DNA from 3 places in the Paenibacillus kribbensis genome. Region 3 is predicted to be linked to each of the others. Evidence: riboswitches for the same ligand, from Rfam matches in the RefSeq annotation. Region 3 holds a riboswitch; each other region holds the start of a gene.

Region 1 (3,283 bases), 2.4 Mb from region 3:
CGGAGGAGGAATTTTCGCCCGCGTCGTCGTCGCCATCCGCAGAAGTCCGTACATCCCCGCCGCCCGTCTCGCCAACCGTCGGGTTCTCCCCATCGGCAGGCGTTTCACCCTTTGCCGGTTGTTCGTCTCCCGGCGGAGGCGTTTTGCCGTCGTTCGGGTTCTCGGTCTCGTCCGGAGCTGCCGTTTCATCCTCTCCGGCTTGCTCTTCTTGTTTGGCTTGCTCTTTATGATGCTTCTTCAGCCGTTCGATTTTCGCCAGCCGCTGCGCTTCCGCCTTCGTCAACAGCTGCGCTCTCTGCGCCTCCAGACTGGAGATGTCGGCGGTCAGACCTGCTATGGCCGACTGCAGGGAGGCCTGCACGCTTTCAAAGTAAACGAGCAGCTCTCCTCCGACTGGGTCTCCATCGACAGCGATCCGGCCATCGAAAGGTTGGGCGAAGGCAAAGGCTGCATAGCTATCGGCCTCAATGCTGTTGGACGTCATCAATCCTAATTGATGGACGGAACGCAAGTAGTTCAGGATCTCTTGCAGCGTCCCGCTTAACGGATCAGAAAGCATTCCGTGCCGCTTCAAAAGGTCGGTGATGCGGTCCAGCAGCGTCGTTTGCGACAGATTGGCGCAATTCGGCTCCAGCTCGTTCAGCGAGGTTAGCAGTTCATGAATCAGCGCGGAGGAGGAGGCTAGTTCCTGAAGCAGTTCCTGCCAAATGGACTGATTCAAGGCCTTTTGCTGTTCCAACTGCTGAATCATGGCGTTCAATTCACCGATTCGCACCGACAGGTCGGCCGCGGCCTCCTCCAACCGGCTGCTGACCTCGAATCCGCTTGCGCCCATCAATCTTCCTTTTAAAGAAGCGGCCCGTTCGAGGTGTTCGGCCAACAGCGAAAGTTGGCTTTCGATTTGGCTGGGGAATACCCGGCAAGCCTTAATTTCCAAATTATCCTCGTGTCCGCTGGTGAATCCTCCGAAAGTGGTGCCGACTTGCTGGGAGGTCCACAATAGCAAGGTAGAAAGGATCAATCCGGATTGTAGCAATTTAACCATAGTTTGTTTCTTTCGTTTTTTGCGCAGTTTGCGGATCACGTCAGTTCGGGATCTTCGCAGAAAAGGTTCCTCCTTTCTAAGCAGGATTTCATCTGTTCGTTGATATGTTCGTTATTAAGAACGAATTCCACGACTTGAATATACACGAAATCCTAGAAGAAAGGGAAACCGGAAAATCATTGAAAAATTCTTAATAAAGAACGGGAATCTTGAGTTTCCTTGATATTTTGGCCGTTTACGTTTATTTACCATGATTTTCGTTCTTTTTTAAGAACAAAATCTTGTTTTGTGACTTGCATCATTTTTTTTACTGTAATTGACAAGGGATGTGATCCATAAACAAAATACGCTAACTTTTCCCACGAAATCCGCTTGTTTAGTCTACGCAGAGCGACATACTTTTCATATCGGGGACATTATAATAAGAACCAAGGAAGCTTTCTGGCTGAAAGCCCGTTATCCATTGGCAAACTATAGCACCAGCAAAGGGTAAACCTGCCCGGAAAGCAGGGGCACAAAGTCCCAGATCTAAGGTAGAGATACTAGGATGGCTGGTCTACCCGGGACAAGCCCAAATAATGATCTTAGGAGGGGATTGCTGTTGGAAAAGTCCGCCCAGGTTATTGTTCGTGATCGGTCCCCTGGGGAAATCGATCCTGAATGGGTGGTTCTGCTCGCTATGGCCAAGGAGGCGGGGATATCCATCGAGGAGGTTCGGCGCTTTTTGTCGGGGGAACGATCATCAAATTATGCAGAATGGCATTTACATAATAAATAGCTGGAAAAGGTAGCTGGAGAATCGTCTTGAGCGGAAGTGGGACGATTCTTTTTTTCGGCGATTTTTCCTCGGAGGCAAAAAGGGGCGTAAAACGCGGCGCCAGCGCGGTGCAAGGGGAAAAACGGCGATTTTTGTATGCCAAAGGCGATTTTATTTGATCTTTTAAAGGTTAGTTGATTCCATTTTTCGTCATACGACTCAGCGTCCTTCCAATTCACAACGAAAGAACGATCAGTTTTGAAGCCCTTCTACATATATGAAATGTTCCAAGTTATGTGGAAAAATATAACTGGCCATGGGCGTATGGACCATATTTATGTTCAGCCAAAGCATGGCTTGGGACTGGAAGCCCGTAAGCAGTGGAAGTCGTGTCCAGGCACCGAATTAGTCGGATTATGAAGGAGCAGGGGGTGGTCTCCACGTACACGGTGGCGCAGTATAAGCCGCATAAAACCGCTTGTAACGAGGCCGCCACGGCTAATGTCCTAAATCGTAATTTTGACCAAACCGAAGCCAAGCGATTCGTCGTCAGCGATCTGACTTACGTAAAAGTCCAAAATCGTTGGCATTACATCTGCGTGCTGGTTGATTTATTTAATCGAGAGATCATTGGCTATAGTGCGGGCCCGAAGAAGGACGCTGCTCTGATTTCCCGTGCTTTTGCCACGGTGCAGGGGGATTTGCGCTAGATTCGGTGGTTTCATACCGACCGGGGCAGCGAGTTTAAAAATCAAATGATAGATGGACTTCTAAAGATGTTTGAAATCGGCCGATCAGTGAGTATAAAAGGCTGTCGGTATGACAACGCCGTGGCTGAAGCCACCTATAAAATCATGAAAACGGAGTTCGTGAACCAAATGAGCTTCCAGAGCCTTCGTCATTGGGAACTGGAATTATACGATTACGTCAATTGGTTTAACCAACATCGCATTCATGGAACATTAGGATATATGACGCCTATTCAATATCGCCATGTAGCCCTTAAAAAAGTTGTTTGATTTACTGTTGACAATCCACATTTTATCTTACGGGTGTCTTCTCAGTCCAACTCACGTAGAACTTGAAGTTGGATCTTTGTAATTTGGTTTGCCATCCCGTCCACCATCACTTCATCTAGAATATACTCCTCGTATGCATATTCCCCGATTTTTAATCCACTTTTTTCAATAAATTGAATAATCCTATCATAAGCTGCTTCAACTTCATTTCCTTTTTGGTAACCGACAGCATACAACCCTTTTGGTTTCACATGATAATCTAAATTCTCAACATTATTTGGTATCTTGAAAAATAAATGTTGATAATTATAGAAGTCTTTTTCCAGTATTTGTTCTTTCGCCAACATACCGCTTACAGGGTGCCCCAGATTCAATTCATGTGATTGAACATAATGAATAAGATCTGAGATAACAGTAATGTATGGCCATTCAGATAAGCCTAATAAATTTGGAGTAATCATG
Region 2 (3,283 bases), 850 kb from region 3:
CAATAAACGGTATGATCGGCATGATGCATTTTTGAGTAGCGCAGGGATGGATTTGAATCTGGAGAAGCGAAGCGTTCGCCTGAAAGCTTTCCAAAGGAAAGTTCGCATCGGAAGCATAAGCTTGGAACGGGATTCAAACCTTTATACGGTTTTATACAATCGAATGAATCCCGGTCCAACAGCGATCGTAAGATCAAATGCAGCCCGTAGCGGGCTACTCAACCTTGCCCATCCGATCACCCACACATTATAGAGAGGAAGTGGAGAGTTATGAAGCTCGTACTTTTGTCTGGTGGTTCCGGTAAAAGATTATGGCCTTTGTCTAATGATTCCCGTTCCAAACAATTTTTAAAGGTACTGGAGAGCCCGGAGGGGATTTCGGAATCTATGGTGCAGCGGGTATGGAGACAGTTGGGGGACAACCAATTATCTGAGTCCTCGTTCATTGCGACAGGGAGAGCACAGGTCGAAATGATCCAGAGCCAGGTCGGACAGGATATACGTATCATTGTTGAGCCGGAACGTAGAGATACCTTCCCTGCCATTGCGCTGACAGCAACTTATCTATATTCCATTGCTGGTGTTTCGCCTAATGAAGTTGTTGCTATATTGCCTGTAGATCCTTATGTAGAGGATGCTTTCTTTGCTACAGTTGCCCAGTTGGAGCACACACTTCAGGAGAGTGAAGGCAAGCTTGCATTAATTGGAGTCGTTCCTTCCTATCCATCTGAGAAATATGGTTATATTATTCCAAAAAATGATGCCACCCAAGGGAGCACAGGCTACCGTGAAGTGAGCCACTTTCAAGAGAAACCCGACCGTGAGCAGGCGGAGCGTCTAATTGAACGCAATGCTCTATGGAACTGCGGGGTTTTTGCATTCAAATTAAGCTATTTGCTTGATATCTTGGCAGCCAAGGGTTTGCCGCTGAACTATGAAGAAATGCAAAAGCAATACGCATCTCTGGAAAAAATCAGTTTTGACTATGAAGTAGTCGAGAAGGAGAAGGACATTGTGGTTCTTCCGTATGATGGATTCTGGAAGGACTTGGGCACCTGGAATACGCTCACAGAGGAAATGTCCCATCAGCAAGTGGGCAGAGGGGTAGTAACGGAGGATTGCGTCAACACAAGTCTCATTAACGAGCTCGACATTCCTGTGGCGATTATCGGGACAAATGATCTCATTGTTGCCGCCAGCCCGGACGGTATTCTTGTGACCAATAAGGCGGAAAGTCCACGCATTAAGGAAGTGCTTAAGGCTCATGATCAGCGTCCGATGTACGAGGAGCGTCGTTGGGGGCAGTATCGAGTTGTGGATTATGTAAAGTACGATGAAGGCAACGAGGTGCTGACCAAACGAATCCGCGTGCGCAAAGGTAAAAATATCAGCTACCAGTTGCATTTCAAACGCAGTGAAATCTGGACCATTATCAGTGGTGAAGCGGAAATTATTTTGAATGAAAAGCTGCACAAAGTGAAGGCTGGTGATGTCGTGCGTATTCCTGAAGGAACGAAGCATAGCATTTTGGCCGTGACCGATGTGGATTTGATTGAGGTGCAAACGGGGTCTGAGCTGGTCGAGGAGGATATTGTACGTTTTTGCATGAATTGGAATGAAATTTCTCGTCACCAATTTATTTCATAAATTTCTTCGTAAAAATGAAAAAAAGACGAATTGATGAATATTTATAGCCCGAACTGTCGAAAATGCACGAAAATCTGTAAATTCTTGCACTTGACCTATTAAATTTTGGTAAAAAAAAGTCGATACTTAGGGTAAGAAGGAATCCAAACTCCTTCCAACGATAAACGCAGCCCTGTCGAAAGGTAGGTACGCAAAGCTAAAGGGCCTTCCGTAGGGATGGCAGCCTGGCTACCGAAAGGAAGAGCAAAAGTGAGATTCGATTTTATTCCTCTGTATCGACTGATACGCCATGCACTCCCCGTAGTTATACTTTTTTCTTTGTTGCCCGTCGGTTTTGGTGAATCTCTGTCCGTGGCGAATGCCGCTGCATTACAGCCTGTTGATTCGGACGCTTCTACTCAGGCCCGTGAACTATACAGCTATTTACTCAGCATCTCGGGGAAAAAAATAATCACCGGTCAGCATGATTATTTGGAAAGTCCAGATGAACTAAGTAACAAGATCCAAAAAATCAGTCAGTCGTATGTGGGTGTGCACGGCTATGAGATGGGAGCCATCTCCGGCCAATCTGCCGATACGGAAGCAGAGCAACGTAAAAATGTCGTCGATAGTGCTATCCGCTGGAACAGATCCGGTGGCATTGTGACGATGACTTTTCATGAAGCACTGCCAGGTAGACCACTGACTTGGGCCAATGTGCAGGCGAAAGTAAGTCAGACGGAGTTCAATAAATACGTGACGCCAGGCACTACGCAATACAACCTCCTCATTGCCGATCTGGATAAGGTCGCTGTATCGTTAAAGCAGCTTCGTGATGCGGGTGTTCCGGTTTTATGGAGACCTTATCACGAAATGAACGGTGACTGGTTCTGGTGGGGAAACAAAAACAATTTCAATCAGCTATGGAATATCATGTATGACCGTTTTGTAAACACACATCAATTGAACAATTTGTTGTGGGTATGGAGCCCGAATGCTCCTAATTCGTACACCTTTCCGTATACCCCTAAATATCCGGGAGATGACAAGGTGGACATCTTGGCTGTAGACATTTACAACAATGATTTTAAACAAAGTCATTATGAAGAACTGCTCGGATTGGCAGGGAATAAGCCGATTGCCATCGGGGAACACGGTGAGATGCCAAGCTCCGAGGTATTACAGGCTCAGCCCAAATGGGTGTATTCCATGACTTGGGGCAAGATGCTCTCGGAGAATAACACAACGGATCAAATTCAGGATTATATGAATGATTCGAGGAGCTTGACGCGAGATGATGTGGAAAATGGATTGGCAGCCATTCAACAACCCGGGACAGATGTACCGACCATACCGGATGGGGGGCAAAGCGATCCTTTCCCGGCTCCGCCAGTAGTGATCGTTCCCCCGGCTCCGGCGCCTCCTTCTGTTTCGGATGAGGTTTATGCGAACGGGCTGCGGGGCGAGTATTTTAACAACATGAATCTGGATGGTAGTGCTGCTTTGGTCCGTACAGATAGCAAGCTGGACTACAACTGGCGTGCTGCTGCAGCTGATGCCAAGGTGAATGCTGATCAGTTCTCGGTTCGCTGGACCGGTAAAATAAGGCCTCAATATAGTGAGACCTATACATTTACAACGATATCCGATGATGGTA
Region 3 (3,283 bases):
AAAGAATTTACGCTATAACACAAATTAAGTTCACATAGCCACACCTATCCATACATGTTCGTGAACAAAATAACACTTAGAGCCAAATCTATTTTCCGGCAAAGTGAGCCCTACGAATCATTTTGTCGGAATATAGTCCCATTTTTCCTATAATCGAAAGGATATACGACTCAAAAAGTGGAATTGCAAGATTAATACATTTATCATAAACTTTTACCCTGTCCCGTTTATATCAATATCTCCTGGATATATCTGGTTAAATATTGTGTAGGCTCTAATCGTTTCATGAACATACTTTAATGTGATAAAATAACCTTTGTAAATGGGAACTTCGGTTTTAAAAGGATATTCGTGAAACAAACTACAATTAGCTTACTAAAATTGTTCTTTTGTAAAGGAATTGGATATGACAACAAAACAAGAAAAGGCCCAGGCTCTCTGGAGCGAAGATCCAGTTGCAATTGTATGTACACCCTCTGCTTTCGCAAAAAAATCCCTCTTTTATATACAGGAAATAGGCTATTTCAAAACAGATGCTTATACAATGGAACGGGAAGAGCTCACCTCATTTTTGCTCCTTTTTACCCTGTCCGGGAGAGGGGAATTGCAATATAGGGACAAGGAATATATATTGAGACCTTATGATCTACTTTTTATTAATTGCAAAGAATATGTACAGTACAAAACTTCCTGTCAGGAGACATGGGAGTTTATTAGCATTAATCTGCACGGCAATCTGATTGACAATTTCTACGAACAATTTGATAAGCACAATAAACCTGTAATCTCATTAAAGGATCCAAGTATGGTATTGGACAAGCTGCGTACGTTATTACATGTACAGTCTGAAAGAAGCATATCCTCTGAACTGCTCTCATCCAGGCTAATCGTTGAATTGTTAACGGTTATTTTACAGCACCCCTACACCAATCCCAACGGGAATTCAGATGGGATCGAAGAGGTACGCAAGGCAAAGCAATATCTGGATCAATCCTATTGTGAACGGATCACGCTGGATTCACTGGCAGACATGTTCAGACTGAACAAGTTTAATCTGGCTAAAAACTTTAAAAAACAGACTGGCTTTTCTCCTATTGAATATCTTATTAATGTTCGTGTCACGGCTGCTCAGGGCTGGCTTAAAACCAGTGATGTATCTATTGTTGACATCGCACAATATGTGGGCATTCCCAACACAAGTCACTTTATCAATCTGTTCAAAGAGCACATTGGAGAAACACCTCATTCCTACCGTAAAAAATGGAGAAATCGTATAAAATAGGCCTTTTGTATAATCTGCAAGCTTGCCTTGTCGATAAATAGGGAAATTTGAGATTTAAACTTGCCTAATAGAGTACCTAACTGATAGAATAAAAATATAAGCTATTCAGGATAAATGGCAAACTTGTCGAAAGACAAGGACGCAAAGCTACAGGGCCTTCTGTATGATGGCAGCCAGCTACCGGTTGAAGTGGCTTTTTGTCGTGCTTTTTTACCCGAAAACTTTATACGAAATGGCAAACCTGTCGAAAGGCAGGGACGCAAAGCTATAGGGCCTTCTACTATGATGGCAGCCTGGCCACCGAAAGGAAGTTTTTTATGGGGAAAATGATATTTTCCGTACTTCTCCTATTTTTTATGTTGTCCATAACACTCTTAAATTCGACAACTTACGCTGCTAATAGTGATAGTGTTGCATGGCTGGATCAAAACAATGTAAATCACGGTACGGTCAGTGTGCGTTACCCTGTTAAACCTAACGTTAAAACCAAGATTTTAGTTACCAAAGATGCGCAAAAATACTCTTATAATCTGACGCCCGGAAAATCCGAGGAAGTATTTCCTCTCCAAATGGGTAATGGGAACTATAGCATTAGTATTTTGGAACAGCTTAGTGGTAACCAATATAAAGTGATAGGACAAGATACTATCGAGTTAAAGCTAAACGATAGCAAAGCGGTATATCTCAATTCCGTGCAAAATATTGACTGGAGCGATACCAATCAGGCGATTCAAAAAGCCCGTGAATTAACCCAAGGCGCAACAACGGATCGCGAAAAGCTTCAAAAAATCTATGACTACGTAATTAGTCATATCAAGTATGACTCCAATCAGGCCTTCGCCTTAACGACTGACTATCTGCCGGAAATTGATCGTACGTTAAGCTCACAAAAGGATATTTGCTATGGTTATGCTTCACTGATGGCTGCTATGTTACGAAGTGTAGATGTACCAACCAAGCTGGTTATGGGCAAATCTTCCTACGTGGACACTTACCATGCCTGGAATGAGGTCTACATCGACAATCAGTGGGTGGTCGTAGACACTACAGTAGATGCAGCCCTGTATAAGGGTAAACAAAAATTCGAAATGATCAAAGATCCCTCCAAATACATTAAAACAAAGCAGTATTAATATCAATATTTTTATTAATATTATTTTAAAAAATAAAAGATGAAGAAATAAAACCACGTTTCTTGTAGAGCCTTGATCCTATGATCAAGGCTCTTTTTCTATCCTTGTTGAGAAATTGTTGAGATGTGGCATGTATTCTAGTCCAGAAAGACATTGAGTCTAACTTTATCCTAATTTCGGGACTAAAGGAGGAGATATTCATCCCCGAATGTGAATTTTCATAAATTATGATCAAGCTCAATGCGGCTAACTTAGCATCATATGAATGAATGATGAATATATAAATACAACCCTCTCGACCTCGAAGGTATAAACCATTAGCCGCTAAATAAAAATAATTTAAGAATAGGAGATTTGTTTACCGTATGAGAAAAAAATGGAATGCAGCAATTGTTGCGTTATTGCTTTTTTTGCAATGCTTATTCAGTACAACACAAGCGTATGCACAAAATCCCGACTCTGCTCTGCCAGTGCCCACAGGAACCGATCCGGTTGAGAGTGTGACTAACGATGTATATCCAGAGCCTTCAGAGCCGATTAACGTCCCTCCTGCTATCCCGGCTCCAGCTATCGAAGCAACTGCCGGCTCAACTTCTGTAGTAAGGACAACTCAGGAAAGTATTTTAACCAAGCTAACTCTCACAGATTCCACTGGAAATGTTATTGATGCGGTGTATAATCCCGATAGTCGTATTGATATTGGCTCCGCTATCCATTTAAGCTATGAATGGGAGCTGCCGAACCATACGTATAAAGCTGGAGATACCTTTACCTTTCAATTACCTGAGCAATTTCAAATTTACACAGACATCACATCTCCTCTGACGAACACGGAAGGGGAAGTAGGTCATTTTACCGTAGATCGCCA

The links. Region 3 has a riboswitch for cyclic di-GMP ahead of B4V02_RS22990 (transglutaminase-like domain-containing protein). Riboswitches for the same ligand answer to the same signal wherever they lie in the genome.
Region 1: linked by a shared signal. The riboswitch ahead of B4V02_RS12460 (anti-repressor SinI family protein) and the one ahead of B4V02_RS22990 (transglutaminase-like domain-containing protein) in region 3 are both predicted to bind cyclic di-GMP.
Region 2: linked by a shared signal. The riboswitch ahead of B4V02_RS19225 (glycosyl hydrolase) and the one ahead of B4V02_RS22990 (transglutaminase-like domain-containing protein) in region 3 are both predicted to bind cyclic di-GMP.

Annotation. Positions count from the first base shown of each region.
Region 1 is NZ_CP020028.1:2,749,110-2,752,392, reverse strand. Features, by position in the region: gene B4V02_RS12465 (hypothetical protein) at 1-1,084, opposite strand, end outside; cyclic di-GMP riboswitch class I at 1,524-1,609, shown strand; gene B4V02_RS12460 (anti-repressor SinI family protein) at 1,647-1,823, shown strand; partial or broken gene B4V02_RS26650 (IS3 family transposase) at 2,192-2,821, shown strand; gene B4V02_RS12445 (MerR family transcriptional regulator) at 2,863-3,283, opposite strand, start outside.
Region 2 is NZ_CP020028.1:4,306,661-4,309,943, reverse strand. Features, by position in the region: gene B4V02_RS19230 (sugar phosphate nucleotidyltransferase) at 271-1,647, shown strand; cyclic di-GMP riboswitch class I at 1,803-1,883, shown strand; gene B4V02_RS19225 (glycosyl hydrolase) at 1,897-3,283, shown strand, end outside.
Region 3 is NZ_CP020028.1:5,160,541-5,163,823, forward strand. Features, by position in the region: gene B4V02_RS22985 (AraC family transcriptional regulator) at 407-1,282, shown strand; cyclic di-GMP riboswitch class I at 1,389-1,467, shown strand; cyclic di-GMP riboswitch class I at 1,507-1,587, shown strand; gene B4V02_RS22990 (transglutaminase-like domain-containing protein) at 1,600-2,415, shown strand; gene B4V02_RS22995 (LPXTG cell wall anchor domain-containing protein) at 2,781-3,283, shown strand, end outside.